DNA from 2 places in the Streptomyces sp. NPDC046308 genome. Region 2 is predicted to be linked to the other one. Evidence: riboswitches for the same ligand, from Rfam matches in the RefSeq annotation. Region 2 holds a riboswitch; the other holds the start of a gene.
The links. A riboswitch is a leader RNA that binds a small molecule or an ion and turns the genes downstream of it on or off. The one in region 2 is predicted to bind guanidine.
Positions count from the first base shown of each region.

Region 1: another riboswitch for guanidine. It lies ahead of ACZ6JT_RS02710 (Ohr family peroxiredoxin); the one in region 2 lies ahead of ACZ6JT_RS17025 (DMT family transporter).

Region 1 covers NZ_JBVJFB010000001.1:582,528-597,440, reverse strand. The annotation lists gene ACZ6JT_RS02765 (anti-sigma factor) at 1-117, shown strand, start outside; gene ACZ6JT_RS02760 (MarR family winged helix-turn-helix transcriptional regulator) at 182-700, shown strand; gene ACZ6JT_RS02755 (hypothetical protein) at 812-1,294, shown strand; gene ACZ6JT_RS02750 (NmrA family NAD(P)-binding protein) at 1,303-2,157, shown strand; gene ACZ6JT_RS02745 (YceI family protein) at 2,386-2,943, opposite strand; gene ACZ6JT_RS02740 (RlpA-like double-psi beta-barrel domain-containing protein) at 3,172-3,849, opposite strand; gene ACZ6JT_RS02735 (ATP-binding SpoIIE family protein phosphatase) at 4,210-6,696, opposite strand; gene ACZ6JT_RS02730 (NmrA family NAD(P)-binding protein) at 6,929-7,789, opposite strand; gene ACZ6JT_RS02725 (nuclear transport factor 2 family protein) at 7,786-8,214, opposite strand; gene ACZ6JT_RS02720 (TetR/AcrR family transcriptional regulator) at 8,308-8,919, shown strand; gene ACZ6JT_RS02715 (hypothetical protein) at 8,983-9,432, opposite strand; gene ACZ6JT_RS02710 (Ohr family peroxiredoxin) at 9,419-9,871, opposite strand; guanidine-III (ykkC-III) riboswitch at 9,946-10,009, opposite strand; gene ACZ6JT_RS02705 (AraC family transcriptional regulator) at 10,062-11,102, opposite strand; gene ACZ6JT_RS02700 (type 1 glutamine amidotransferase domain-containing protein) at 11,378-12,169, shown strand; gene xdhC (xanthine dehydrogenase accessory protein XdhC) at 12,309-13,118, opposite strand; gene xdhB (xanthine dehydrogenase molybdopterin binding subunit) at 13,120-14,913, opposite strand, start outside.
Region 2 covers NZ_JBVJFB010000003.1:701,697-716,609, forward strand. The annotation lists gene ACZ6JT_RS17010 (ABC transporter permease) at 1-482, opposite strand, end outside; gene ACZ6JT_RS17015 (ABC transporter permease) at 628-1,431, opposite strand; gene ACZ6JT_RS17020 (transglycosylase domain-containing protein) at 1,618-4,146, shown strand; gene ACZ6JT_RS17025 (DMT family transporter) at 4,196-4,516, opposite strand; guanidine-III (ykkC-III) riboswitch at 4,548-4,616, opposite strand; gene ACZ6JT_RS17030 (GroES family chaperonin) at 4,680-5,021, opposite strand; gene ACZ6JT_RS17035 (DUF3618 domain-containing protein) at 5,065-5,385, opposite strand; gene bcp (thioredoxin-dependent thiol peroxidase) at 5,490-5,957, shown strand; gene ACZ6JT_RS17045 (HNH endonuclease signature motif containing protein) at 6,096-6,743, shown strand; gene ACZ6JT_RS17050 (HNH endonuclease) at 7,097-7,228, shown strand; tRNA gene ACZ6JT_RS17055 (tRNA-Leu) at 7,281-7,364, shown strand; gene rdgB (RdgB/HAM1 family non-canonical purine NTP pyrophosphatase) at 7,420-8,034, opposite strand; gene ACZ6JT_RS17065 (hypothetical protein) at 8,042-8,422, opposite strand; gene rph (ribonuclease PH) at 8,549-9,274, opposite strand; gene ACZ6JT_RS17075 (PTS sugar transporter subunit IIB) at 9,370-9,603, opposite strand; gene ACZ6JT_RS17080 (PTS transporter subunit EIIC) at 9,804-11,105, shown strand; gene ACZ6JT_RS17085 (PTS transporter subunit EIIC) at 11,413-12,624, shown strand; gene ACZ6JT_RS17090 (MBL fold metallo-hydrolase) at 12,716-13,468, opposite strand; gene ACZ6JT_RS17095 (hypothetical protein) at 13,709-14,128, shown strand; gene ACZ6JT_RS17100 (DUF488 domain-containing protein) at 14,125-14,481, shown strand; gene ACZ6JT_RS17105 (PLP-dependent cysteine synthase family protein) at 14,644-14,913, opposite strand, start outside.

The DNA.
Region 1 (14,913 bases), on a different contig from region 2:
GTCCTGCTCGACGGGGACGCCGCCGACGCCGGCGCCGTCGGCCTCACCCTCGAACCCGCCGGAGGATCCCCCCAGCCCACCACGCCCCCCCTGCTCCTGATGACCATCCGCGCCTGAACCACCGGCCATCCGGGCGGACGTACCCCTTGCCCACCAGATAGTTAGCTGCCATATTACTTCCATGACGCGGAACGAGGTCGACGGGGAGCTCCCCACTCTGGACCAGGCCAGGCAGCAGATCGAGCACTACGGCCTGGAGGCCGATCCCCAGGCTGTACTGGTCGCGGTGCGGCTGATCTCCGCCGGGGCGAGGGTCGGGCGGGCGGCCGAGGCGCACTTCGCCAGGTTCGGCCTGTCGACGGGCCGCTACCGGCTGCTCGCCGACCTCGAGGCCCACAATGGGGAGAAGTCGCCTTCGCGTCTCGCGGTCGACCTGGACGTGTCCAGGGCCACCGTCACGGGTCTCCTGGACGGCCTCGAACGCGAGGGCCTGATCACCCGGCGCCCGTCCGCCGAGGACGGCCGCGGCACGGTGGCCGTCCTGACGGCGCGCGGTGCGCAGCGGCTGCGCGATCTGGCGCCCGAGCACTTCGGGCGGCTGGAGGCGATGGTGGGCGGGCTCTCCGTCGAGGAGCGCGCGGTGTTCCTCGATCTGCTCGCCCGTGTGGTGCGCGGCAGTGCGGCCTTGTCCGCCGACTGATCCGCCTCTCGGCCGGCTCGGCCCCGCCCTCGGGCAGGGCCTTTTTCACGGACCAATAGTTAGCTGGCTAATTACATGCCCACCCCGCACACGCACGAGAAAGAGGCCGGCATGCCCGCGATGAAGGAAAGAACCCGCCGAAGCCGGGCGACGCCCCGGCCTTTCGTCCTGTGGCGCGAGGTGCTGACCGCCTACGCCGCCCCGGCGCTGACGGCCGGCGCCGCCGCAGTCGCCACCGGACAGCGGGACTTGGCCGTGGCCGCCTGCACCTCCATAGCCGGCACCTCCGCGCTGGTGGCGTTCCTCGTGGGCGCCTGGCTGCGCCGCGGCGGCCGCCCCCGGCGGTGGACCATCGCCCTGCCGGGCGCCGCCCTCACCGCCGTCCTGGTCATCGCGACCACCGGCACGGCAGCCCTGCTGGGGTGGCTCGCCGCCCGGTGGCTGCCCGCACACACCCCCGTACCGGCGAGCGCCTGGCTGGAGCGGCTGGGCATCGACCTGCCCGTGTCCGCGGCACTCGCCACCACCATCGTCACCCTGCGCTGGCGAAGCACCACCGCACGACGATCCACCAGGAATGAGGACACCCGATGATCGCTGTCATGGGAGCGACCGGAACCACCGGCAACGCCCTGCTCCACAGCCTCCTCGCGCTCGGCGCCCCCGTCCGAGCACTGACCCGTACCCCGCACGAGCCGATCCCCGGCGTCACCCGCGCACACCGGCCGCCCCTGGAGGTCCGGTACGCCGACGCCCGGGACCCCCGCTCGCTGCGCACCGCCTTCGAAGGCGCGAACCGGCTCTTCCTCGCCATGGCCAACGGACCCGCACAGGTCGAACTCGAAACCCGCGTCATCGACATGGCCGCCGACACCGGCGTCGAGCACATCGTCAAGATCTCCGCACCCGCCGCCGAAGCCGACTCCCCGGTCGCCGTCTCCCGCGGGCACCATGCCGTGGAGGAACACCTCCGTGCACGCGGGATGAAACACACCGTCCTGTACCCCTACGCCTTCATGCAGAACCTCCTGCGCCTGGCACCGGCCGTCGCCCAGGGCGTCATCCTCGGCGCGATGGGCGAGGCGCCCTGCAACTACGTCGACTGCCGCGACATCGGCGATGTCGCCGCCGCCGCACTCACCAGGCCCGACATCGCGGGCGGCGCGTACGTCCTCACCGGACCGGAAGCCGTGTCCCACCCCGAACTCGCCCGGCGGCTCGGCGCATTGACCGGCCGGCAGGTCCGCTACGTGAACCTCGCACCGGACGAGCTGCGCGACCACCTCGTCCACCGCGCCCACATGCCCGCCTGGCTCGCCGACCACGTGACGGAGATCCAGCAACTGGCCGTCGCCCGGCCGGAATCCACCACCGATACCGTCTCCCGGATCCTCGGCCGACCGCCCCGTACCCTCGACGCCTTCCTCCACGAGAACCGCGACCGCTTCCGCCGGTAGCCGGGCGTCCCGACGGCCACGTCCCGGCACCGACCAGGACGACGACGAGCCGGCCGCGGCCGCGGACGGGGCCCTCTCCGCGACCGCGCGCCCGGTCCGGACAGCGGAAGCGGTGTGACGACCTCACCCGCCCCGGACTGCGGTGAGAGCGCTCCTCAACCCTGCCCGGTGCCCGCCCCGTGGCGGCCACCGCTCCCGAACGCGTTGCCGCCTGTCCTGCCAGTCCTGCTAGTCCTGCTTGATCGCGGAGATGTCGAACTCCAGGACGACCTTGTCGCCGACCAGGACGCCGCCGCCCTCCAGGGCCGCGTTCCACGTCACGCCGTACTCCTTGCGGGAGATGCTCACCGATCCCTCCAGGCCGACGCGCCGGTTGCCGAAGGGGTCGACCGCCGTGCCCGTGTACTCGAAGTCGATGCTGATCGGGCGGGTGGTGTCCTTGATGGTCAGGTCGCCCGTGACGCGGTACTCGGTGTCGGAGCGCGGCTCGACCGAAGTGGTGCGGAAGGTGATGTCGGGGAAGTTGGGCGCGTCCAGGAAGTCGTTGGTGCGCAGGTGCTGGTCGCGCTGTTCGACGCCGGTGTCGATGCTCTCGGTCTTGATCACCAGTTGGGCGCTCGAGCGGGCCGGGTCGGCGCCGTCCAGGTGGGCGGTGCCCTCGAACTGGTGGAACGCGCCGCGGACCTTGGTCACCATGGCGTGGCGGGCGATGAAGCCGATCCGGGTGTGGGCGGGGTCGAGGACGTAGTCCCCGGTGAGCTCGGCGAGGGCGGGGGACGTGGTCAAGGGTGCCTCCGTAGGGCCTGGATCCCGGCGGCGGTCCGCCCGGATCGTCTCCCGGCCCACGCTAGGGCGTGATCGGTTCGAGGCGTGGCCTGACGCACGGGGCGGCGGCACAGTGCACCCTGCCGATCGATCCCGCGGCGGGACGGGCGCGGGCGGGGCCAGGGCGGGGCGGTGTGTCGCCTGTCCCCGCGCCCTGGCCCCGGTGGCCGGCGAACCGGCTCGGGCCGATCAGCCCACGCGCTCGACGCGTGCGCGTCGGATGAGGTTCTTGCCGGGTTCGCGGACCTTGTCGAAGGCCGCGTTGTTGAGGAGGACGCAGCTGCCCGAGGGGCCGTTGACGGTGACGGTCGTGGCTTGGCCGTTGTCCAGGTTGGTGACCTTCAGCTTGGTGCCCACCGGGAACGTGCCGCTGGTCGCCGCGGGCGGGCCGGCCTCGCCCGACAGCGTCACCGTCGACCCCGGACACACGACCTCACCCGTGGCCGGCTTGGCCTGGCCCCCCGCCGCACCGGTCGAGCCTGTGCCCGTCCCGCCCGCCCCGCCGGTCGCGCCGGCGGCCGGTGTGCCGCCGCCCCCCACGCGCTCGACGCGTGCGCGTCGGATGAGGTTCTTGCCGGGTTCGCGGACCTTGTCGAAGGCCGCGTTGTTGAGGAGCACGCAGCTGCCCGAGGGGCCGGTGACGGTGACGGTGGTGGCTTGGCCGTTGTCCAGGTTGGTGACCTTCAGCTTGGTGCCCACCGGGAACGTCCCGCTGGTCGCCGCGGGCGGGCCGGCCTCGCCCGACAGCGTCACCGTCGACCCCGGACACACGACGTCCGGTACGGAGGCGTTGCCGGTCGCCACCGTGGCGATGACGCCTCCGGTCACCAGGGTTCCCGTGGTGACGGAGAGCACGAGCTTCTTCATCAAACTCATAGTCCGTTTGCGTGACATGGACACTCCTCGATCCGATGGACGCTGTCTTGCCGTCCTGCATACGCCCGCCGTCACACCCCGGTTCATTCCTTGTCGCTGCGTTACAAATCCAGCGGTGCGGAGGCCTTCGCGTGCTGCGTGGGGCGGGCCAGGGCGTCGCGGGGCTCGTGGAGCACGGTCGAAGGCGCAGGTGGACGCCGTACGGCTGCGGGAGGCCGGGGCGTGCGGAGCGCGTACCGATCTTCCTGATCGAGGCGGGGACGGGAGGAGCGCAGGCAGCCTTAAGGTTCGTTTGATTCCCCCTTAACGCTCCGCCCCAATGCCCCGCGGACTTCCGCGACGTCCCGTCGGTCAGGCCGGCGGCAGGTTCTGTTCGGACCAGACGGTCTTGCCGCCCCTGGTGTAGCGGCTGCCCCAGCGGTGCGAGAGCTGGGCGACGATGTACAACCCGCGGCCGCCTTCCTCGGAGCTCCTCGCACGCCGCATCCTCGGCTGCGTGTTGCTGGCGTCCGAGACCTCGCACGTCAGCGTGTCCGCCCGGATCAGGCGCAGGCGCACCCGTCCGCCGGCGTGCCGGATGGCGTTGGTGACCAGTTCGCTGACGATGAGCTCCGTGCTGAAGGCGAGCTCGTCGAGGTCCCAGGCGGTCAGCTGCTCCAGGACGAGATGGCGCGCGTCGCCGACGATCGCCGGGTCGGCGTCCAGCCACCAGGTCGCGAGGGAGCCGGGATCCACCACCCGGGTACGGGCCAGCAGGAGGGTGACGTCGTCCCTGAGCCGGCCCGGCGGCAGCCCTTCGACGATGTCGTGCCGGGCCTGGCGCAGCGGCCGGCCGATGACGTCCGCACGTCGCAGTCGGTCCGCCAGGTCGTCCATGCCCTGGTCGATGTCGCCCTCTCCGCGTTCGATCAGGCCGTCGCTGTACAGGGCGAGGACGCTCCCCGGCGCCAGTTCGCGCTCGACCGGTTCGAAGGGCCAGCCGCCGACCCCCAGGGGCGGGCCGGGGCTCAGGTCGACGTACTCCACGCTTCCGTCCGGGCTGACCACGGCCGGCGGCGGGTGCCCGGCGCTCGCCATGACGCACGCCCGGGTGACCGGGTCGTAGACGGCGTACAGGCAGGTGGCCCCCGCCGGTCCGCTCGGCACCGGTATGCCCGCGTCGGCGTCGTCCGCTTCGTCGCTCTCGGCCTCGGCGGCGACCTGGAGCACCATGTCGTCGACGTGCGCGAGCAGTTCCTCGGGTTCCAGTTCCAGGTCCGCCATCGCGCGTACGGCGCTGCGCAGGCGGCCCATCATGGCCGTGGCGTGCAGCCCGTGACCGGCGACGTCCCCGACCACCAGGGCGACCCGGGCCGACGACAGGGGGATGACGTCGAACCAGTCGCCGCCCACACCGCTGTCCGCGTCGGCGGGCAGGTAGAGGCCCGCGGCCTCCAGCGCCGGCCTCTCCGAGGTGGCCGGCGGCAGGAGGCTGCGCTGCAGGCCCACGGCGGTACGGCGTTCCTTCGTGTAGCGCCGCGCGTTGTCCACGGCGGTGGCCGCGCGGGCGGCGATCTCCTCCAGGAGCGCCAGGTCGTCCTCGTCCAGCGGGGGAGCGTCCCCCGTGCGCCAGAGCGTCAGCCTCCCGAACCTGATGCCCCGTGCGCACAGCGGCGCCGTCATCGCCGAATGGGCACCCGGCACGGTCGTGGCCCACTCCGGAGCCTCCTCGGCCCAGGGCCCGGTTCCGAGGCCGGTGATCAGCGCTCCCCGGCACCCCCGCTCCTCGCGCGCCCCCGGTTCGGGCGCGCCCGCCTGCGTCGCGGTCGGGTTAGGAGCGGCCGCGGCGATCGGATCCGCGAACTGGGCGGTCCCCGTACGCAGCGCGGCCCTTTCCGCTCCGGCGACGGCCAGCCGGATCAGCGGCAGCGCGAGAGGTCCGTCGGCGGGTGGTTCACCGCCGGTCAGGACGGTCTCCGCCAGATCCACCGCGGCGCAGTCGCCGAGCGCCGGCGTCAGGACCTTCACCAGGTCCTCCACGGTGCGCAGGACGGACAGCGAACCGCCCAGCGCTCCGGTGGCGCGGTAGAGCAGGTCCAGGCGTCCGCGGGCCCGCTCGTGGTCGGTGACGTCGGTGAACACCGTCGCCACGCCCATCGGATGCCCGTCGGGGTCCTGCAGCCGGAACGCCTGGATGGTCACGACCCGGCCGCCCCGCGGATCGTCCAGGGTGCGCACGGTCGTGTTGAAACCGACCAGGGGGATCCCGCTGCGCAGGACCTCCCGCAGCCGGTCGTCGATGATCCGGGCGTCCTGCGCCCACAGGAAGTCGGCCAGGCGCCGGCCGGACAGGTCGACCGGCACCCCGGTGTACGGCAGCAGGTGCGAGTTCGTCCGCAGCAGGCGCAGCTCGGCGTCGAAGACGGCCAGGCCCACCCGGCCCTGCAGGAACAGTTCCTGCGTGAAGGCGTGGTCCTGCCGCCCTCGGGCGACCAGTTCCAGGGGTGCGCCGAGTACGAGGCAGCGGGCCCGGTCCCCGCGCGCGCCGTCGTCCAGCGGGATGACGCGGAAGCCGATCTCCAGCTCGCGTCCCGAGCCGTGCCGCAGGGTGGCCCGGCCCTCCCAGCCCCTCGGGTCCTCCTGCTTCCGCTGCCCACCCTGGGCCAGGACGGCCTCCCAGCTGCCCGCGTCCGCCAGGAGGTCCCGTACCGGCCGGCCACACACGTCCGCGGACCCGCGGTCCAGGAGGGCTTCGGCCGCCGGTGTCCAGGCGAGGACCGTCCCGGCGTCGTCCAGCAGTGCCGCGGCCGTGTTCGTGGCAGCGAAGGGATAGTCCTGGTTGCTCTCGGTGGCGCGCATGCGTGCCCATCTCGTCCGCCGGTCCCGCTGCCCTCATGCTGAGCGATGTCCGGAACGGGAGCCAGAGGCGTTGCGCCATCCGGTCCCGCCCCAGGCGTCGGTCACAGTGTCTCGCGAGGGTGCCCCGGGCGGGAAGGCCGGCGCCGCGGACGCCGCCGGCCTTGCGACCAGGGATGCGCGGGTCGTATTGCGGGTCAGGCCCGGCGCCCGGCCCGGCGCCGGCGCGAGGCGCTCAGCCGCGCGGAACCGGTCCGGCGCCCAGTTCCCGTTCGGCGACCAGCCGGAAGGGGTTCGGCGGGCGGCCGGTGAGGCGTTCGACGGTGTCGGTGGTGCGGTCCTCGGCCCCCTCGGCGATGGCGCGGTCCATCGCGGCCAGCATGGCGGCGAACTCCGGCGGGATCACGGTGGCCAGGCGGTCGCGCATGGCCTCGTAGGTCAGGGGGTGGTGGACCACCGGGCGGCCGGTGACCCGGCTGACGATCGCGGCGACGTCGTCGTGGCCGAGCGCCTCCGGGCCCGTCAGGACCAGGTCGGCATTGGGTGCCCGGTCGTCCGTCAGGGCGCGTACGGCGACGGCGGCGATGTCCTCGGCGTCGACGAAGCCGACCCGGCCGGTCCCGGCCGCCGTCCGGATGAGCCCTTCGGTACGGATGCTGTCGGCGTGCGCGTGCGTGCCGGTGAAGTTCTGCATGAACCAGGAAGGCCGCAGGACCGCCCACTGCTCGAACAGGCCGGGCAGCGCCCGGTGCACGGCCCCCACGGCCGGGCCGTCCTCGGGGATGGCCGAGGAGCTGAGGAGGACCGCGCGGCGTACGCCGGCGGCGCGGGCCTCCCGGAGGAAGGGCAGCATGACGGCGGCCGGGTCCGGGTCGCCGATGGGCGGGACGAGGTAGGCGCGGTCGACCCCGTCGAGGGCGCCGCCGAAGGTGGTGGCGTCGTACCAGTCGAAGCGGACCGGTTCCGCTCCCGGGAGCGGGGTGGCTCGGCGCCCGGCGGCCCGGACGCGGTGGCCGGCGGCGATGAGCTGCGCGGCGGTCCGGCCGCCGGTGGTGCCGGTGGCGCCGATGACGAGGGTGGTGCCGGTGGGGTTCATCGGGCGCCGCTCCCCGTGAAGTCCGTCCCGGGCGCCTGGACGGCGAGGGGGTTCCAGTAGTCGCGGTAGGAGGTGAAGCGTCCGTCCTGGACGGTCACGACGGCGATGTACCTCATGTCGAAGGGGCTGTCCGTCGCGACGAGGCGGCCCACGCCGCGCATCTCGACCACGATGGTCCCGGGGTCGGTGCTCTCGTGGATCCGCACGTCGGGGAAGTCGTGCAGGTCGATGTGGTCGGGGTAGTCGCGCATGTAGGCGGCGACGGCCTCGCGGCCGTCCAGCCGCTGCGGCCAGGCCGGGGGAGCGAAGGGGAACTCCATCACGCCGTCGTCGGCCCACAGGCCGACCCAGCCGGGGATGTCCTTGGCCAGGAGCAGGCGGAGGCTGTGGCGGTACAGATCCGCCGGTGTGGTGGTCGTGGGCATGGTGGTACTCCGTCCTGTACGATACGGACCGGTGGTCCGCTTCGTCGGTGAACGATACGGACCGTCGGTCCGCATCGCAACCGGAGGATCCCGTTGACCGAACAGCGCAGTCCGCGCAAGGACGCGGCCCGTAACCGGGCAGCCGTATTCGCCGCCGCCGACGAGCTCTTCGCCCACTGCCGCAGCCCCGAGGAGGTGACCATGGCCGACATCGCGGCGGCGGCAGGCGTCGGCAAGGGAACGCTCTTCCGCGCCTTCGGCGACCGCACCGGGCTGATCGGCGCGCTGTACGAGGCGCGGCTCGAACCGGTCAGGAGCGCCGTCGAGGACGGTCCGCCCCCGCTGGGGCCCACCACCGCACCGCTGCAGCGCGTACCGGCCCTGCTGGACGCCGTCCTGTGCTTCAAGCTCGACAACCGCCACCTCGCACTGGCCCTGGAGGGGACCGGCGCGGACAGTCCCTACCGGACGGCGCACTACGAGCGGTGGCACGCCCTGCTGCGGGACCTGCTGGAGCAGATCCCGGGCCCGGCCGACACCGGCTTCACCGCCCACGCGCTGCTCGCCGCCACCCGGGCCGACCTCGTCGCCTACCTGGCCGCAGACAAGGGGGTGCCGCGCGAGGAACTGCGCCGGCAGCTGGCGGAGTTCACCGCCGGGATCCTCGACACCCGCACCCGAGGGGGTGCGTCCGGCGCACCGTGATCCGGGCGCACCGTGACGCCGGCGCACCGTGACGCCGACGGCCGGGGTCGGGCCCTCGCGCCGTCACAGCCGCCAGTAGGTACCCGTACGGGCGTCGACGTGCACCACGTGCCGGCCGACGCGCACCACGTGGTGGTCCGGGCCGGACCAGGAGCCGGTGACACCGTCGGCGCCGAGCAGCGGGGTCCAGACCTCCAGGAAGGTGCTGCCGTCCGGGTTGGTGCCCCACTCGACGAGGTCCGCACCCTCCCGCCGGAAGGTGCCGGTGTCCTCGCCCGGCTCCCCCGTGAGGTGGTGGAAGCGCACCTGGGAGCCGTCGAAGGACGTCGTGCCGGCGAAGCCGCGGCTGTCGGCGTAGTACGGACCGGCCTGCAGCCACACCACTTCGCCGTCCTCGGTCAGGGGGCCGCCGTCGCGGCTGATGCCGCGCCGCAGCCAGGCACCGTGCTCGGGCACCGGGACGCCGGGTCCGCCCGGGACGGGCACCGCCGGCACCGGCTCAGGCGCGGTCATCGGCGGCGGGTCCGTCCACGGCCAGCAGCGTCAGCGGTACGTTGCCGCGCACGGCCTGCGAGTAGGGGCAGACCGCGTCCGCGCGGTGCAGCAGGGGCTGGAGGTCCGCCGCGCGCCATCCCGGCAGGCTGACGGTGAGCGCCACCGCGAGGCCGTAGCCCGCGGGCGTGTCCGTGGTGCCGAGCTGCACCTCGCAGGCGACGCGCGCGGCCGATGCGTCCGCCCCGAACTCGGCGGCGACCTCCGCGAGCGCGGAGGTGAAGCAGGCGGCGAAACCGGCCGCGAACAGCTGCTCCGGGTTGGTGGTGCCGGGGACCTTCCTGCGCGGCGGGGCGAGGCGGACGTCCAGGCGCCCGTCGTCCGTGCGGACGGATCCGGTACGGCCCCCCGCGGCATGCGCGGTCGTCCGGTACAGGCTGCTGGTGAGTGGCACGGTCATGGCGTTCGGCCCATCCTGCTCGACGAGACGCTGCCCGGGTACGGACAGCGTGAGGCGCTGCTCGTGCAGCACCTCGCGCGTCGTCGTGCGTAACCGGGTACGGCGCATCTCGTCCGGGGCCTCGAATCCGGCCGCCGGACAATCTAGCAACGCGGGCGGCCGGTCGGCGCCGCGCCCGTGGTGAAGTACCTCACCCGCCGCCGGCGCCGCCGTGATCCGGGGGCTGGGGCTGGGGCCGGGGCTCGGGCCGGTGCCGGACGCGGTACGCGCCGGGAGGCATGCCCTCCCACCGGGTGAAGGCGCGGACGAGGGCCGTCGCGCCGCTCAGGCCGACGAGGGGGGCGATCCGGTCCAGTGGCAGGTCCGTGGTCTCCAGCAGCCGCCCGGCCCGGCCGTGGCGGGCGGCGTCGAGGAGCGCCCGCCATGACGTGCCCTCCGCGTGCAGGGCCCGCCTCAGCGTCCGGACGCTGAGGTTGAGCTCCTTGGCGGGGCCCTCGGGACCCGCGTCCTCCAGCGCGGCGTGCTCCAGCCACCGCCGTACGCGCCCGGCCGCGGTCGCGCCCGCGGACAGCTGGTCCAGGAGCCGTTCCGCGTAGGCCCGGTGCAGGGCGTCGAGGGCGGGATCGTGGAGCGGGCGGCGCCGGTCCAGGTCCTCGTCGGCGACCGTGATCGCGTTCTCCGGGGTGTCGAAGGTGACGGGGCAGCCGAGGACACGGGCGTAGGGCTCGGCCGCGCCCGCACGCGGGTGGGCGAACGACACGGCCAGGGGCGCCCAGTCGTCCCCGGCGATCCAGCGGGCCGCCCGCACCATCGTGGCGACGACCGCCTCCACCTGCTGGGGGTGCATGGTGGCCGGGGCGACGGTCGGCCGGTAGCGGATCCGGCCGACGCCGCTGCCACGGTGCAGGGTCACCGTGCCCGCCTGGCTGACCAGGGGGTGGTAGCGCTCGGCCGCCCGCGCGGCCTCCGCGAGACTGGCGCAGGTGAGGACGAGGTGGCCCAGGATGTGCAGGCCTTCGGGCCGGATGCGGTCGCCCACGAGAAGCCCGGTGTGCGGGCCGGCGTCCCGGGCGTCGAGCACCGAGTCCCACAGGGCGCGCATCTCGCCGTACTCCAGCCGGTCCGTGGGCAGGGCCCAGGAGGCGGACGGCCCGTTTTCGCCCTCCGCCGTCGCGTTCAGGACGGCGAGGGCGTAACACGCGGTGACGGAGGGCGGCTCGGTGGCGGACACGGCCGCCAGTCAATGCGGGCACACCACCCCCGTCAACACCGTCCGCAGGACGGCCGCCGGCGGGCGGGCCGCAGCACGGGCCCGGGGAGCGGGCCCGCGGAGCGGGGAGGGAGAGCGGTCCGGGGAGTCAACGGATTGGCCGCCGGAGTCAATGACGGCGCCGCGGCCCGCTCCTAGGGTCGGCCTTCGGACACCGAGGGGATCAGGGGCCCGCGGAGTGCCGGGGAAGCCGGGAGGCGTGCTGCCCTGATCACCACCGCTCAGAGGAGTACGCCGTGATTCTCTTCCTGCTTCCCGCAGGCGACTACGACCCGACCGAGGCGGCGGTGCCCTGGGCCGCGCTGCGGGACGCCGGCTTCGAGGTGCGGTTCGCGACCCCCGGCGGGAAGGTCGCGCTCGCCGACCCCCGGCTCACGGACCTCGGGTTCTCCTGGCTGTCGCCCTGGCTGATGACCCGCCGCGCCGAACTGGCCGCCTACCGCCGCCTCACGGAGGACCCCCATTTCCTCGCCCCCTCCTCGTACGAGGAGTACGCGCGGTCCGCGGACCAGGACCCGGCCGCCGTCACGGGCCTCTTCGTCCCCGGCGGCCACGCCGCCGGCATGCGGACACTGCTCGAAGACGCCACCGCCCAGCGGCTGTTCGCCCGGCTCTTCACCCGGGGGCTGCCGGTCGGAGCCGTGTGCCACGGCGTGCTGCTCGCGGCCCGGGCCAAGGATCCCGCCACCGGGCGCTCGGTCCTCCACGGTCGGCGGACGACGGCCCTGACGTCCCTGCTGGAGCTGACCGGATGGAACCTCACCCGGCTCTGGCTGGGGCGCTACTACCGCACGTACCGCACCACCGTGCAGCAGGAGGTCACCGCGGCGCTCGCCGATCCGCGCCACTTCCTGGCCGGCCCGCCGCTTCCCTTGCGCGACACCGCCGCCCGGCCCGGACGGGGTTTCACCGTCAGGGACGGCAACTACGTCTCCGCCCGGTGGCCCGGCGACTGCCACCGCCTGGCGGCGGACTACCTGGCCCTGGTCCGCGCCCATGCGGCGGGAGCGGTGCACCGGGCAGCCTGACCCCGGCCTCCCCGCATCGTGCCCGTCGCGCGGGCCGGCGGCCGAAGACCGTCTCCGCACTGTCCCGAACGCCCTGGGCGCGTGCGGGCCGTGGGCCGGCGCAGGGGTGCCCCCGGCACGTGCGGCCCGGGGGCACCCCTCAGGGCCGGGCGCTCTCGAAGGACCGGAGCAGGTCCGCCGCCACGCTCAACGCGATCGTTGCGGGTTCCTTGCCGGTGATCCCGGGGATCCCGATCGGGGTCTTGATCCGGTCGATGGCGGCGCTGTCGTGGCCGCCCTCGGTGGCCAGCCGCCGCCGGAACCGCGCCCACTTGGCCGGCGAGCCGATCAGTCCGATCGAGCCGAGACCGTCGGTGCGCAGGGCGGCGTCGCAGAGCGCGGCGTCCTCGGCGTGATCGTGGGTCATGATCAGCACGTGGGTGCCGGGCGGCAGCTCCCCGAGCACCTCCTCCGGAAGCAGCGGGGTGTGGTGCACACGGATCTGCGCCACCGCGTCCGCGAGCACGCCCAGCCGCTCGTCGGTCAGCATGTCGGGGCGACTGTCGACCAGGTGCAGGTCGAGGTCGTGGCGCGCCAGGACGCGGGCCAGCTCCAGACCGACGTGCCCGACGCCGAAGACCGCCACCGCCTCGACCACCGGCAGCGGCTCCAGCAGGACGGTGACGGCTCCGCCGCAGCACTGCACGCCGTGCGGGCCGGTGACCTTGTCGTTGAGGGCGAAGTCCATCAGCTCCGGCTCCGGACGGGCCAGGCCGTTCAGCTCGCGCGCCCGGTCGATGGCGACGGCCTCGATGTTGCCGCCGCCGATCGACCCCCAGGTCTCGGTCCTTCCGACGAGGAGCTTGGCCCCGGCCCGGCGGGGCGCGTGGCCGCGCACGGTCGCGACGGTCACGAGCACGCCGGGCTCCCGGCGCTCCCGCAACCGTGCGACCGCGGCCACCCACGTCATGTCAGACATTGCTCAAGGCACTTGCTTCGGCCTGGGCCTCGCCGGCGCCGGGGGCGTGTCCGCCGTGCCGCGCACCGCTCCCGCGGACCGCTTCGATCGCCCAGTACACCGCCTCCGGTGTCGCGGGGGAGGCGAGCTCCACACTGACCCCGGCGGGCCCGAACTCCCCGGCCGCCTGCCGCAGGGCCTCCCGCACCGAGAACGCCAGCATCAGCGGAGGCTCACCCACCGCCTTGGACCCGTAGACCGCGCCCTCCTCGGTGGCGTTCTCCAGCAGCCTGACGTGGAACTCCTCGGGCATCTCCGAGAAGCTCGGCAGCTTGTAGGTGCTCGCGGCCTGGGTCAGCAGACGGCCGCGGTTCGGCCCGTCGCCGGCGTCCCACCGCAGGTCTTCCAGGGTCAGCCAGCCCGCGCCCTGCACGAAGCCGCCCTCGACCTGACCGATGTCGATCATCGGGGAGAGGCTGTCGCCGACGTCGTGCACGATGTCCACCCGCCGGATCCGGTACGCGCCGGTGAAGCCGTCCACCTCCACCTCGGTCGCGGCGGCGCCGTAGGAGAAGTACTTGAACGGGGAGCCCTGGAAGAGCTTCGCGTCCCAGTGCAGGCCCTCGGTCCGGTAGAAACCGGCCGCCGACAACTGGACCCGCTGGAAGTACGCGGTGCGCACCAGCTCGTCCCAGGCCAGCTCCCTGTCGTCGCCGAGGACGCGTGCGACACCCTCGACGATGCGCACGTCCGCGGCGTTCGCACCGAGCTGGGTGCCGGCCACCCGCAACAGCCGCTCGCGGATCTGCTCGCAGGCGTTCTTCACCGCCGCGCCGTTGAGGTCCGCCCCGGCACTGGCGGCCGTGGCGGAGGTGTTGGGCACCTTGTCCGTACGCGTCGGGGCCAGCCGCACCTTGTGCAGCGGGATGCCGAGCGTGGTCGCGGCCACCTGCAGCATCTTGGTGTGCAGGCCCTGCCCCATCTCGGTGCCGCCGTGGTTGATCAGGACCGAGCCGTCCTTGTAGACCAGCACCAGCGCGCCGGCCTGGTTGAAGGCGGTGAGGTTGAACGAGATGCCGAACTTGATCCCGGTGACCGCGAGCGCCCGCTTGGTGTGCGGGTGCGCGGCGTTGAAGGCCGCGATCTCCCGCCTGCGATCCGCGATGGCGGCGTCCTCCCGGACCTGCCCCCAGACGGTGGAGATCCGTTCGGGGTGCAGCACCGGCTGCCCGTACGGCGTGGACTGGCCCTGCCGGTAGAAGTTGCGCTCGCGCAGCTCCATCGGATCCAGGCCGAGCAGCGGAGCGCACCGGCCCATGATGTCCTCGATCACCAGCATGCCCTGCGGTCCGCCGAAGCCGCGGAAGGCGGTGTTGGAGACCTTGTTGGTCCTGGCGATGCGGCCGGCGACGCGGGCGTTGGGGATCCAGTAGGTGTTGTCGATGTGACACAGCGCGCGGGCCACCACCGGCTCGGACAGGTCCAGGCTCCAGCCGCCGTCCGCGGTCAGGGTGGCGTCCAGGGCCTGGATGCGGCCCTCGGCGTCGAACCCGATCTTCCACGCGGCGTGGAACCCGTGGCGCTTGCCCGACATGGTCAGGTCCTGGGTCCGGTTGAGCCGTACCCGGACCGGCCGGCCGGTCAGCCTGGCGCCGAGCGCGGCGATGGCCGCGAACCCGTGCGGCTGCATCTCCTTGCCGCCGAAGCCGCCACCCATCCGCAGACACTGCACGGTCACCTCGTGGCTGTGCAGGCCGAGGACGTGCGCGACGATCTCCTGCGTCTCCGAAGGGTGCTGGGTGCTGCT
Region 2 (14,913 bases):
GGCACCATCACGGCCTTCCCGGCCGTCCAGTCCACGTCCAGGGACCAGATCGCCCAGCCCAGCACCCCGAGCCCCTGCATGACCCGGCCCAGTCGGCGCAGCGCGAACCGGTCCGCCGCCACCTGCGCGAGCACCGGGACGGGACGCACCAGCATCGTGTCCAGCGAGCCGTCCCGGATCCGGGCGCCGATCCGGTCGGTGTTCCCCATCAGCAGGTCCGCCAGGCCCAGGGAGGCCGAGCAGGACCCGTACAGGAGGGCGACCTCGGGCAGCGTGAAGCCGCCGAGGACGTCCACGTGGGAGAACATGAGGTAGATCGTGACGAAGTCGAGGAGGGTGATCGCGGCGTTGCCGAAGGCGGACAGCGCGAAGGACGCCCGGTACGTCATCGTCGAGCGGATCCACATCGCCACGATCAGGCCGTAGCCGCGCAGCCCCTCCCGGACCTGCCGTACGCGAGCTGACCCGCCGAGCGGGCTCACCCCGGGTCCGGCCCCACGTGCCGACCCTGCCCCCGCCCCCGGTGGCGTCAACTCCCGCCCCGGCGGCGCCTCGACGGTCTCGACGGCCTCACCGGTCCCGGCGCCCACCGCCACGGCCACCGCCTCCTCAGCCTCCGCCTCCGCCTCAGCCACCCTGGACCACCACCTTCCGCGTCGCGGCCGACTGCAGCAGCCGCCCCGCACCCAGCAGTACGAGCGCCCACCCGGCCTGGAACCCCAGCGCCTCGGCCGCGCCCCCGGCCCCCGCGTGCTTGCCCAGCAGGACGTCCATCGGCACCTGGAGCATCGCCGACCACGGCAGCACGCGCACGAACTCGCCGAAGCCGCCCGGGAAGACGGTCAGCGGCAGCAGCATCCCGGAGAAGAAGATCGAGACGACGGTCGCCATCATGTTGATGCCGGACCCGTCCATCAGCCAGAAGGCCAGCAGCCCCAGCAGGTAGCGCACCGCGAAGCTCACCACCAGTCCGAGCACGACCGAGACCAGGAACAGCAGCCAGCGCAGCGGATCGGTGGGCAGCGCCAGCCGGAACGCCAGCGCCCCCGCCGCCAACGGGACCAGCCCGCGCCCCAGCAGCTGGAAGCCCGCCCGGCCCATGTCGGCGGCGAGCCACCACATCTGGAGGTCCGCCGGCCGGTACAGGTCGACGGCGATGTCGCCCGTGCGCACCCGCTCCTGGATCTCCTCCTGGAAGCCGCCCCCGATCAACGCCCCTGCGGCGAGCAGCGACTGGCTCACCCACACGAAGGTGAGGGCCTGCGCCTGGTCGTAGCCGCCGAGCCCGGGGCGCTCGTCCCACAGTGCGATGTAGGTGTACGCCACGATGAAACCAAAGGTGGTGTTGGTGAAGACCCCGGCCGCCGTCGCCGTTCCATACGTGGCGTACCGCCTGAATCCGCCTGCCGCGACCGCCAGGTAGAGACGCACTCTCCGGCGCACCGTATCCCTCCGTTTTCCACGTCGTTCCTACGTCGGCCAAAGCGCGCGAGCTTAGTGCGGAGGGGCGATCCACGCGACCGATTTACGCCCGTCCGGAGCGGAATCACCGGCCATCGGGTAGACACCATGAGGTACAGAAGTGGATATTTCGAACGGCGTCGAGGAGTCCTGGAGATGAGCGACCAGTCACCACCCCCGGGCTGGACCCCTCGCGACCCGGACACCCCGCCCGAAGCACGGCAGCCACGGGCGAACCATCAGCCCCGGCAACAACCGCAGGCCCGGCAACCGCAGGGCCAACCGCAGGCCCCCGCGCAGCCCCAGCCGCAACCCGGCCCGCCCGCACCGGGGAAGAAGCCCCGCCGTGAACGCACCGGCTGGCGCCGCCTCGTCCCCACGTGGCGCATGGTCCTGGGCGCCGTCCTGCTGCTGGCCCTGCTGATCGGCGGCGCCCTCGTGGCCGGCTACCTGCTGGTCGACATCCCGCCGGCCAACGCCGCCGCCACCGCGCAGTCCAACGTCTACCTCTACTCCGACGGCTCGCAGATCGCCCGCGACGGCGAGGTCAACCGCGTCAACGTGCCGCTCTCCCAGATCCCGCGGACCGTGCAGGAAGCCGTACTGGCCGCCGAGGACCGGGACTTCTACTCCGAACGGGCGGTGGACCCCAAGGCGATGCTCCGCGCCGCCTGGAACACCGCGACCGGCAAGGGCACTCAGTCCGGCTCCACCATCACCCAGCAGTACGTCAAGAACTACTACCTGGGTCAGGAACAGACGATCAAACGCAAGGTCAAGGAGTTCTTCATCGCGATCAAACTCGGCCGCGAGAAGTCGAAGGACTACATCCTCGAGGGCTACCTGAACACCAGCTACTTCGGCCGCAACGCCTACGGCATCCAGGCCGCCGCCCAGGCCTACTACGGCAAGGACGTCAGCAACCTCACCACCGCCGAGGGCGCCTACCTCGCCACCCTCCTCAACTCCCCCAGCGCCTTCGACGTGGTCGCCCACCCGCAGAGCCGCCCCCGCGCCCTCGCCCGCTGGAACTACGTACTCGACGGCATGGTCAAGAAGGGCTGGCTGTCCGAGACCGAGCGCGCCACGACGCAGTTCCCCGAGCCCGGCAAGGTCCGCGCGGCCGCGGGCCTGTCCGGCCAGCGCGGCTACCTCGTGGAAGCCATCAAGGACTACATCGTCGAGAACAAGATCCTCGACGACAAGACCCTCGCCGAGGGCGGCTACCGGATCACCTCCACCATCGACAAGCGCCGCCAGAGCGCCTTCGTCGAGGCCGTCGACGACCAGATGACCGGCAAACTCGACCCCGACACGCGCAAGGCGGACCGGCTGGTGCGGGCCGGCGGCGCCTCCATCGACCCGGCCACCGGCAAGGTCGTCGCCATGTACGGCGGCATCGACTACACCAAGCAGTACGTCAACAACGCGACCCGGCACGACTACCAGGTCGCCTCCACCTTCAAACCGTTCGTCTTCGCGTCCGCCGTCGAGAACGGCTCCCGCACCCAGGACGGCCGCCGGATCACCCCCAACACGATCTACAACGGCGACAACAGGCGCCCCGTCGTCGGCGGCCGGATCCGCTTCAACCCCGAGAACGAGGGCCAGGTCTCGTACGGCAACATCACCGTCAACACCGCCACCGACCTCTCCGTCAACGCCGTGTACGCGCAGATGGTGGTCGACGTCGGCACCGGCAAAGTCAAGAAGACCGCCGTCGACCTCGGCATCCCCGAGGACACCCCGAACTTCGTCACCGGCCCCGCCATGGCCCTCGGCACGATGCAGGCCAGCGTCCTGGACATGACCCAGGCCTACGCGACCCTCGCCGACCACGGCCGGCGCACCCCGTACACCTTCCTGGAGAAGATCACCAAGGGCGGCGACACGATCGGCCTGCCCGAGCGCACCCCCACCCAGGCCATCAGCCGCGAGGCCGCCGACACCACCACCTCCATGCTGGTCAGCGTCGTGGACAACGGCACCGGTACGGCCGCCCTCGCCGCCGGCCACCCGGCCGCCGGCAAGACCGGCACCGGCGAACTGGACCGCTCGGCCTGGTTCGCGGCCTACACCCCGAACCTGGTCACGGTCGTCGCGATGATGGGCCAGGACCCGGACACCGGAACCCTGCAGTCGCTCTACGGAGCCCTGGGCGAGCCCCGGATCGGCGGCGGCGGCTACCCGGCCCGGATCTGGGCCGCGTACACGAAGACCGCGCTGGAGGGCACCGACCCCGTCGACTTCGACCTGGAACTCCAGCAGGGCGCGGCGCGGCCCCCGCCGCCGCTCCCGGAGTCCAACCCCCCGCAGGACACGCCGGACGACGAACTCACGCCCACGCCACCGCGGCGGCCGACCCCGCCGACGGGCGGCCGGGACAACGGCGGCCAGAACCAAGGGGGTCAGGACAACGGGGGCCGGACGCAGGGCGGCCAGACGCAGGGCGGGCAGGACAACGGCGGCCGGAACAACGGGGGCCAGACCCAGGGCGGGCAGAACAACGGGGGTCAGGACAACGGCGGCCAGACCCAGGGCGGCCAGACCCAGGGCGGCCAGACCCAGGGCGGCCAGGACAACGGCGGCACCACCCAGGGCACCCAGGGGACGACGGGCACCCAGGGCGCCGACGGCGGCCCGGCCGACGGCCTGCGCCCGCCGCCCTCGGCGTTCCTGGAATGACGGCCGGCGCGGGCGGTCAGTGCGGCCCGGGCGGTCAGGGTCCGGGCGGTCAGTGTCCGGAGGTCACCTTCAGCCCGACGACGGCGACCAGCAGCAGACCGATGAAGAAGATCCGGGAGGCGGTGACGGGCTCGCCCAGCACCGCCATGCCGAGCACGGCCGCGCCGGCGGCGCCGATGCCCACCCACACCCCGTACGCGGTACCGATGGGCAGGGTCTTCGCGGCGTAGGACAGCAGCACCATGCTGGCGACGATCCCGGCGCCCGTGAACACACTGGGCCAGAGCCGGGTGAAGCCCTCGGTGAATTTCATGCCGATCGACCAGGCCACTTCGATCAGACCGGCGACGACGAGAAGAACCCAGGCCATGACGGCACCTCCGAGACATCGAGCGATACGGGGTGCGTCGTCTTGTCGTACCCGGTACGGCGCGTCTCGTCGGGTCTCCTCCACCGTAGCAAAGGGCAGCGAAAAGGGCCGGTGACGAAGGCCACCGGCCCTTTCTCGGCTCAGCCGGGGAGGGGGTGCACGCTCACAGGTACAGACCGGTGGAGTCCTCCGACCCCTCCAGCCGCTCCGCGGCCACCGCGTGCAGGTCCCGCTCGCGCATCAAGACGTACGTCGCGCCGCGCACCTCGACCTCGGCGCGGTCCTCGGGGTCGTACAGGACCCGGTCCCCGGGCTCGACCGTCCGTACGTTCTGCCCGACCGCGACCACCTCGGCCCAGGCCAGCCGCTTGCCCACCGCGGCCGTCGCCGGAATCAGGATGCCGCCGCCCGAGCGCCGCTCGCCCTCCGGCAGGTCGGACTTCACGAGCACGCGGTCGTGCAGCATGCGGATGGGCAGCTTGTCGTGGGTGGTGTTGTCGCTCACGCCCCGAACCTACCTGTCCGCGACCGCCCCGCGCCGCTCAGGGTCACGCGCGCCTGCGTCGTGCCGACAGGACAACCACACCGACCACACCCGCCGCGAGCAGGGCGACCGGCACGATCCGCTCGGGACGCGGACTGCCGTCCTCATTGCGCAGGGCGTCCCTCAGGTCCGTCACGACACGGTTCACCGCGGCGAAGGCCCGCCCGGCCGTGTGGTCGACGGTCGAGACGACCTTGGCCCGCGCATCCCCGATGATCGTCTTCGGGTGCACGCGCACGCCGATCTCGTCGAGCGTCTCGGCGAGCTGCTCGCGGCGGCGGACGATGTCCGCCTCGATCTGTGCGGGGGTCCTGGCTTCGGGCACCGCGCTGCCTCCGTCGTCGTGGTCCGGTGGGGGGTAGTCCCCGGTGAACAGTCTGTCAGCTTAGTCTCGGGACGTACCGATCCCCTCTTGAGGAGACTGTCCAGATGAGCGAGCGACTTCAGCCGGGCGACACCGCCCCCGCCTTCACCCTGCCCGACGCGGACGGCAACGAGGTCTCGCTCGCCGACCACAAGGGCCGCAAGGTGATCGTCTACTTCTACCCGGCCGCCCTGACCCCGGGCTGCACCAAGCAGGCCTGCGACTTCACGGACAATCTGGACGTCCTGGCGACGGCCGGCTACGACGTCATCGGCGTCTCCCCGGACAAGCCGGAGAAGCTCGCGAAGTTCCGCGAGAAGGAGCACCTGAAGGTCACCCTGGTCGGCGACCCGGAGAAGGAGACCCTGACGGCGTACGGCGCGTACGGCGAGAAGAAGCTGTACGGCAAGACGGTCACCGGGGTCATCCGCTCCACGGTGGTCGTCGACGAGGAGGGCAAGGTCGAGCACGCCTTCTACAACGTCAAGGCCACGGGCCACGTAGCCAAGATCATCAAGGACCTGGGCATCTGACCCACCCCACGCAGCGGCCCGCCCCCACCCGGCGCGGGCCGCTCCGCTTGTCGGACGAAACCAGCCGTGACCGTCCGCCACCCGCACCCGTTACTCCGTACGAGCGCCGCACGCGCGGTCGAAAACGGAGGGGCGACGATGCCGGTAAGCCCGTACACGAGAGAACGCCTCACAGAGGCGGCGAGCGCGTCGCGCACGCTGACGGAGGCGCTGGAGCGGCTGGGGGTCGATCCGAAGAGCAGTTCGCGTGACTACATACGCAGGCGCATGAACCGGCTCGGAGTGGACGTCTCCCACTTCGAGCGGGACGGAAACCGCTGGACACGCGCGGTCCTGGAGGAGGCGGTCAGCGCCGCCGGCAACATGTACGAGGTGCTGCGACGCCTGGGGCTCGACGCGGTGGGAGGGCACCACACCCACATCAGCCGCCGGGTCCGAGCGCTGGGCATCGACACATCACATTTCACCGGCCCGTCCCGTACGGACCGGATGCGGGACAACCATCGACGGCGTACAGCCGACGAGGTCCTCCGTGAGAACCGCACTCCGCACGCCGGGCGCACTCCGAACACGATGCTCCGGCGCTCTCTGCTCGACCTCGGCATCGAGGAACGTTGCGCCGATTGCGGCATCTCCGCAGTCTGGATGGGTGAACACCTCCCCTTGGAGGTCGACCACATCAACGGCGACTGGCGCGACAACCGTCGGGAAAACCTGCGGCTGCTGTGCCCCAACTGCCACTCCACGACCGACTCGTACCGAGGTCGGGGCAAGGGGCGGGTATGAAAAGCCAACGCCACGATCGGCCCTCACGAGAAGAACTGGCGCAGGCGATCACCAAGTCGGCCAGTATCGCCGGAACCCTCCGGGTGCTGGGATTCCCCGACCACGGCGGACAGCGTGCCCACTTGCGCAGGTGGATCGCAGAGGAGGGACACAATACGTCGCACTTCCTCGGCCAAGGGCATCAACGCGGCAAGGCCGGGACCAGACCGCTCAAGGCCGCAGAGGACATCCTCGTCACCCGAAGCGGAAGACAGCGAACAGGCACCGCGCTCCTACGTCGAGCCCTTCGAGACATCGGCACCCCGGACTGCTGCGCACGGTGCGGCACACCTCCCGAGTGGCGGGGGCGTCCCATGACCCTGGAGGTCGACCACATCAACGGTGACCGCAGCGACGACCGTCGGGAAAACCTGCGGCTGCTGTGCCCCAACTGCCATGCCATCACCAGCACCTGGTGTCGAGGAGGCAGCCGCCCCTCGACATAACCGATCTTCATCAACCGACCCAGCCGCCTGCCGCTATCATGGCAGGCGGCTAGCGGCGGTGGCGCAACGGCGACGCAGCAGACTTAGGATCTGTGGCCCGTGAAACGGCTTGAGGGTTCGAATCCCTTCCGCCGCACATAAACGGCCTGCGAATCAAAGGATTGATTCGCAGGCCGTTCTGGTGCCCGGACTCAGCCCAGGAGGGCGCGGACGAAGGGGATCAGGGCGCGGAAGGCCTGGCCGCGGTGGGAGATGGCGTTCTTCTCGGCCGGGGTGAGTTCGGCGCAGGTGCGGGATTCGCCCAGGGGCTGGAGGATCGGGTCGTAGCCGAAGCCGCCCGTGCCGGAGGGGGCGCGGCGCAGGGTGCCCAGGAGGCGGCCCTCGACCACGCGTTCCGTGCCGTCGGGCAGGGCGAGCGCGGCCGCGCAGAAGAAGTGGGCGCCGCGGTGCTCGTCGGCGATGTCGCCGAGCTGGGCCAGCAGCAGGTCCAGATTGGCCTTGTCGTCGCCGTGCGTGCCGGCCCAGCGGGCGGAGAAGATGCCGGGGGCGCCGCCCAGGACGTCCACGCAGAGGCCGGAGTCGTCGGCGACGGCCGGGAGCCCGGTGGCCTGCGCGAGGGCGTGGGCCTTCAGGAGGGCGTTCTCGGCGAAGGTGACGCCGGTCTCCTTGACGTCCGGGATCTCCGGGTACGCGTCCGCGCCGACCAGCTCGTGCGGCAGGCCGGCTGCGGACAGGATGGCATGGAGTTCGGAGACTTTGCCCGCGTTGCGGGTAGCCAGGATCAGGCGGCTGGGCGTCGAGGTCATGCGCCCATTATCCCGGGGTGCAGACCTTGGAGATCTCGCCGGCCGCGTCGGCGACGGGCTGGATGTCCGGGACGGTGTTGCCGCTCTCGATGGAGGCGCGGACGTTCTTGACCGCCGTGTTCATCGAGGTGATGGCCTTGCCCAGGTCGGCGTTGTCGGTCTGGTCGCCGATCTTCTTGAGGTTCGCCTCGATCTGGTTGAGCGCGTTCTGGGCGTCCTGGGGGCTGTTGCCCGCCTGGGAGACCGCCTGCTGGAGGTCGTTCGCGCCGTCGGTGATGGCCACCGCCGTGTTCGCGCAGTCCATCGCCGTGGAGATCGCGTCGCAGGCGGACAGGGCCGGGACGGTCAGTACGGCGGCCACGGCTATGGCCGCGATGCGGAGCTTCATGCGGTTCTCCCCCGGGAGCAGGATTTCGGATGCGTGGACGGGCGCACGGCTGTGACACCGTGCGCCCGTGTTGTGCTAGACGCCGGGCCGGGCCCGGCGGTTGCCGCCCAGGGAGCGGACGCCCGCCTACAGTTCGAGCGCGCCCAGCTGGATGGCTTCCAGGTCCGCGCAGCCGCCGGCGGCGAGGTCGAGGAGGGCGTTGAGTTCCTTGCGGTCGAAGGGCTCGCCCTCGGCGGTGCCCTGGACCTCGACGAAGCGGCCGTCGCCGGTGCAGACCACGTTCATGTCGGTCTCGGCGCGCACGTCCTCCTCGTAGCAGAGGTCGAGGAGCGGGACGCCGTCGACGATGCCGACGCTGACGGCGGCGACGGTGCCGGTCAGGGGCTTGCGGCCGGCCTTGATGAGCTTCTTCTTCTGGCCCCATGCGACGGCGTCGGCGAGGGCGACGTAGGCGCCGGTGATGGCGGCGGTGCGGGTGCCGCCGTCGGCCTGGAGGACGTCGCAGTCCAGGACGATGGTGTTCTCGCCGAGGGCCTTGTAGTCGATGACGGCGCGCAGCGAGCGGCCGATGAGGCGGGAGATCTCGTGGGTGCGGCCGCCGATCTTGCCGCGGACGGATTCGCGGTCGCCGCGGGTGTTGGTGGAGCGGGGCAGCATCGAGTACTCGGAGGTGACCCAGCCTTCGCCGCTGCCCTTGCGCCAGCGCGGGACTCCTTCGGTGAAGGAGGCGGTGCAGAAGACCTTGGTGTCTCCGAAGGAGATGAGGACGGAGCCCTCGGCGTGCTTGCTCCATCCGCGTTCGATGGTGACCGGGCGGAGCTGTTCGGGCGTGCGGCCGTCGATGCGAGACATGGCTCCGAGCCTAGTCCCTGCGGGGGAACGCGAGGACCCCGTCCGGGTGGTTCCGGGACGGGGTCCGCTGTGTGAGGCGTCCTAGGGGGTGCGGATCACATCATGTCTTCGATGTCGGCGGCGATCGGGTCGGCGTCGGTGCCGATGACGACCTGGATGGCGGTGCCCATCTTCACGACGCCGTGGGCGCCGGCGGCCTTGAGTGCGGCCTCGTCGACGAGGTCGGGGTTGACGACCTCGGTGCGCAGGCGGGTGATGCAGCCCTCGACCTCTTCGATGTTGTCGATGCCGCCGAGCCCGGCGACGATCTTCTCAGCCTTGGTGGCCATGTGTTTCTCCCTGAGTTCTACGAAGAACGACCTGCACGATCCGCTTTGTCACGGTAACGCACGGTTGGCCCATCTACACGAGCGCATGACCACTGCCTGCCGAATGATGACGATCAGCACCAACCTGCCCACAACTGGTCTACACCAGTGTGCCGCAAGTGGTGCGGCAGCCAAAAACGGGCCGGTCAGGGAGGACTCCGATGAGCGCGAGCATCTCCGAAGCAGCACCACGCCCGTCGTGGCGGAACAACCTGTTCCAGGGGCTGCAGAAGATGGGGCGGAGCCTTCAGCTCCCGATCGCCGTACTGCCCGCGGCGGGCATCCTGTTGCGGCTGGGTCAACCGGACGTCTTCGGCAAGGACGGCCTGCAGTGGACGGACGTCGCCAGCGTGATGGCGGGCGCGGGCGGCGCGCTGCTCGACCCCGACCTCGGCCTGCCCCTCCTCTTCTGCATCGGCGTCGCCATCGGCATGGCGAAGAAGGCGGACGGTTCGACCGCCCTCGCGGCCACGGCGGGCTTCCTCGTCTACCGGGGAGTGCTGCACCAGTTCCCGAACGAGTGCCCGGAGGGGAGCCGGAACATCGGGGGCGGCTGCCTGGGTCAGAACGACACCTTCGTCGCGTTCACCTACCAGAACCCGGGCGTCTTCGGCGGCATCGTCATGGGGCTGCTGGCCGCCTGGCTCTGGCAGCGCTACCACCGGGTGAAGCTGGTGGACTGGCTCGGGTTCTTCAACGGCCGGCGGCTGGTCCCGATCATCACGTCCTTCGCCGCCATCGCCTTCGCCGCGGTCTGCCTGTGGATCTGGCCGCCGGTCGGCGCCGGGCTGGAGAGCTTCTCCGACTGGCTGCGCGGTCTGGGCTCGTGGGGCGGAGGCATCTTCGGCGTCGCGAACCGTGCGCTGCTGGTGATCGGCCTGCACCAGTTCCTGAACGTGCCGATGTGGTTCCAGTTCGGGTCGTACACGGCGCCGGACGGGAAGACGTACCACGGCGACATCAACATGTTCCTGCACGGCGACCCGAACGCGGGCCTGTTCCTCACCGGCTTCTTCCCGATCATGATGTTCGCGCTGCCGGCCGCGGCGCTGGCGATCACACACTGCGCGAAGCCGCAGCGGCGCAAGGAGGTCGGCGGCCTGATGCTGTCGGTGGCCTTGACCTCGTTCGTCACCGGGATCACGGAGCCGTTGGAGTACTCCTTCCTCTTCGTCGCACCCGCCCTGTACGCGGTGCACGCGGTGCTGACGGGTGTCTCCATGGCGGTGAGCTGGGCGCTGGGCGTCCACGACGGCTTCAGCTTCTCGGCGGGCCTGATCGACTACGTCATCAACTGGAAGCTGGCGACGAAGCCCTGGCTGATCATTCCGATCGGCCTGTGCTTCGCGCTCGTCTACTACGTCGTCTTCCGCTTCGCGATCACGAAGTTCGACCTGGCGACGCCCGGCCGGGAATCGGACGAGGAGATCGCGGCGATGCAGTCGGAGACCACCAAGGCCTGAGCCTCCCAGCAGGGTGCGAACCGGTCCGTCAAGGGCCCTCGGATCACGATCCGGGGGCCCTTCGGCATACCCCGGGAGGTGTGATCCAGGCCACAGGAAATCGAAGGTTCCTTATCTAACCCTCACCGTGTTACAACTGGTCTACACCACAATTGGTGTAGACCACGAGGCGCGTTCGAGCCCCCGTGTATCCCCCCTTTCGAAGACGCCGCCGTCCCCGTTTCCCCTGGCGGCGCCTTGCCCACTGGAGGACCTTGTGACCACGGCTGCCGCTCCCGCGGCCGAGAAGAAGAAGGGCGCTGGCGTGATGGCCGTCATGCAGCGCATCGGCCGGAGCCTCATGCTCCCCGTGGCCGTGCTGCCTGCCGCCGCACTCCTGGTTCGCCTCGGCGACAAGGACATGCTGGGCTCGGCGTCGATGCCGGAGTTCGTCAACAAGATTGCCGGCTACATGGCCGCCGGTGGTGGCGCGATCCTCGACAACATGGCGCTGCTGTTCGCCGTCGGCATCGCGATCGGCTTCGCCAAGAAGTCGGACGGTTCCACCGCGCTCGCCGCCGTCACCGGCTACCTGGTCTTCAAGAGCGTCCTCGCCACGTTCACCGACTCCAACCTGCCCAAGATAGCCAAGGCCGTCGACGGCAAGGTCGTCATGGTCGACGCGCCCGTGGACGCCAAGGTCCTCGGCGGTGTCGTCATGGGCATCGTGGTCGCCCTGCTCTACCAGAAGTTCTACCGGACCAAGCTGCCCGAGTGGGCGGGCTTCTTCGGCGGCCGCCGCCTGGTCCCGATCCTCTCGGCCTTCGCCGGCCTGGTGATCGGCATCGTGTTCGGTCTGATCTGGCCGGTGCTCGGCACCGGTCTGCACAGCCTGGGTGAGTGGCTGGTCGGCTCCGGCGCGGTCGGCGCGGGCATCTTCGGTGTCGCCAACCGCGGTCTGATCCCCGTCGGCATGCACCACCTGCTCAACTCCTTCCCGTGGTTCCAGGCCGGCGAGTACCAGGGCAAGAGCGGCGACATCTCCCGCTTCCTCGCCGGTGACCCGACCGCCGGACAGTTCATGACCGGCTTCTTCCCGATCATGATGTTCGCCCTCCCGGCGGCCTGCCTCGCGATCGTGCACTGCGCCCGCCCCGAGCGCCGCAAGGTCGTCGGCGGCATGATGTTCTCCCTCGCGCTGACCTCCTTCGTCACCGGTGTGACCGAGCCGATCGAGTTCACCTTCATGTTCATCGCCCCGGTGCTGTACGCGGTCCACGCGGTGCTGACCGGTGTGTCCATGGCCCTGACCTGGTCCCTCGGCATGAAGGACGGGTTCGGCTTCTCCGCCGGTGCCATCGACTACCTGCTGAACCTCGGCAAGGCGACGAACCCGTTGGGCCTGGCGCTGGTCGGCCTCTGCTTCGCGGTGGTCTACTACGTCGTCTTCCGCTTCGCGATCGTCAAGTGGAACCTCCCGACGCCGGGCCGCGAGTCCGACGAGGAGCTGGCCGAGCTGCTGAAGGCGGAGGCCAAGTAGGCCCGCTCGCCCACACGTCGAAGCCCCCGCTCTCCCGGAAGGGAGGGCGGGGGCTTGCGCGTGTTCCGGCCCGCATGACCGGTCGGATCCGTCAGATCTCGTAGACCGCGCCCGCGTACGCCAGGTCGACCCGGCCGTCGTAGACCGCGCGGGCGTCGGCGAGGTTCTGCGCCGCGTCCGTCCACGGCGGGATGTGCGTGAGGACGAGCCGGCCGACGCCACCGCCGCGCGCGTACTCACCGGCCTCGCGGCCGTTGAGGTGGAGGTCGGGGATGTCCTCCTTGCCGTGGGTGAAGGAGGCCTCGCAGAGGAAGAGGTCGGTGCCGTCGGCGAGCAGCGCCAGCTCGGGGCAGGCGCCGGTGTCCCCGGAGTACGTGAGCGAGCGGCCGCCGTGCTCGATGCGGATGCCGTAGGACTCGACGGGGTGGGCGACGCGCTCGGTGCGGATCTGGAAGGGTCCGATCTCGAAGCTTCCGGACTTCAGGGTGCGGAAGTCGAAGACCTCGCTCATCGAGCGCTCGTCGGGGACGTCGTCGTAGGCGGTGGTCAGGCGGCGCTCGGTGCCCTCGGGTCCGTAGACGGGGATGGTGCCGCAGCGGCCGCCCTCGTGCCGGTAGAAACGGGCGACGAAGTACGCGCACATGTCGATGCAGTGGTCGGCGTGCAGGTGGCTCAGGAAGATCGCGTCGAGGTCGTAGAGACCGCAGTGGCGCTGGAGGTCCCCGAGGGCGCCGTTGCCCATGTCGAGGAGCAGCCGGAAGCCGTCGGCCTCGACGAGGTAGCTCGAACAGGCCGATTCCGCGGACGGGAACGACCCCGAACAGCCGACGACGGTGAGCTTCATGGAGCGTGAACCTCCGTGGACGGTCCGTGGACGGAATGCGGGCCGTGCGTGCGTCGAGCGTAAGGCGCGAAACGTCCGGTCGCTCCTCCGCGGCGGGCCGTTGTGGGGGAAGTCACCGCCTGCACCACTCATACCCAGTAATGGCAAGCGGTCAGGTGTACGGGCCTAGATGCGCCGTGCCCATCGCGCCGTGCGGCCCCGCCGGGTGCCGGGTGCCGTTGGCGCGGCTACGGTCGGAACATGGACACGTCCTGGTGGCCCGCCGTGGCTGCGGTCGTGGCCGTGGCGCTGGTGGCGCTGGTGGCGGGGGCGCGGCCGGGTGTCCCCCGCCGGGCCCCGCCGGCGCACGGGTCCGGTCCGCCGCCGCATCCGCACGCCGGGGAGCTGTGGTCCCTGGCGGACGGCCGTACGTGCCTGGTCCTCGCGGTCGAGACGGTACGGGGCCATCGCGCGCGGGTCGCGTGGATCACCGGGAAGTACGACGACCGGCGGGCCGGGGTGATCCCGCTGCCCCCGGGGACGGTGGGGGCGCAGGGCCGGGCGGGTTTCCTGGAGGCGGACCGGCCGGCGGAGGTGTCGCTGTGGGAGTTCCGGGCGCGGCTGGGCGTGCTGGACCCGGTGCTGTGGGACGAGGTCAAGGGACTGGGAGGCGGCCGGTGAAACCGGAGATCCGCTTGCGGCGCGTGTACGACCCGCCGGAGCCGGGCGCGGACGGGGTGCGGGTGTTGGTGGACCGGCTCTGGCCGCGGGGCCTGGCGAAGGAGGCGGCGGGGGTGGACGAGTGGCCGAGGGCGGTGACGCCGTCGGCGGCGCTGCGCAAGTGGTTCCACGCGGGTGGCTCCGCCGGGGAGTTCCGGGAGCGGTACCTCGCGGAGCTGGCCGGGGCGGAGGCGGTGGCGGAGCTGGACCGCCTGCGGCTGCTCGCCGAGGCCGGGCCGCTCACCCTCCTGACCGCGGTCAAGGACCCGGCCACGAGCCATGCGGCTGTGCTCGCCGACCTGCTGTCCGCCTAGCCGGGCCCGCCCGGACCGGTCACTACACGGCGCTCCGCGCCCGCGCCTCAATCGCCGGCGGGGCTGAAAGATCCAGCCCCGCCGGCGATTGAGGCGCGGGGTCCGGGGCGGAGCCCCGGGAAGCGGCGGCGTAGCCGAGACGGCCGGGCGACCCCGCAGGGGCTACGCCCAGAGCTGGCCCTGGAGGACCTCGATGGCCTCTTCGGTGGTCGCGGCCGTGTAGACGCCGGTCGAGAGGTACTTCCAGCCGCCGTCGGCCACGACGAAGACGATGTCGGCCGTCTCGCCCGCGGCGACCGCCTTGCGGCCGACGCCGATCGCCGCGTGCAGGGCGGCTCCGGTGGAGACGCCCGCGAAGATCCCCTCCTGCTGCAGCAGCTCCCGCGTGCGGGTGACCGCGTCCGCCGAGCCCACCGAGAAGCGGGTCGTCAG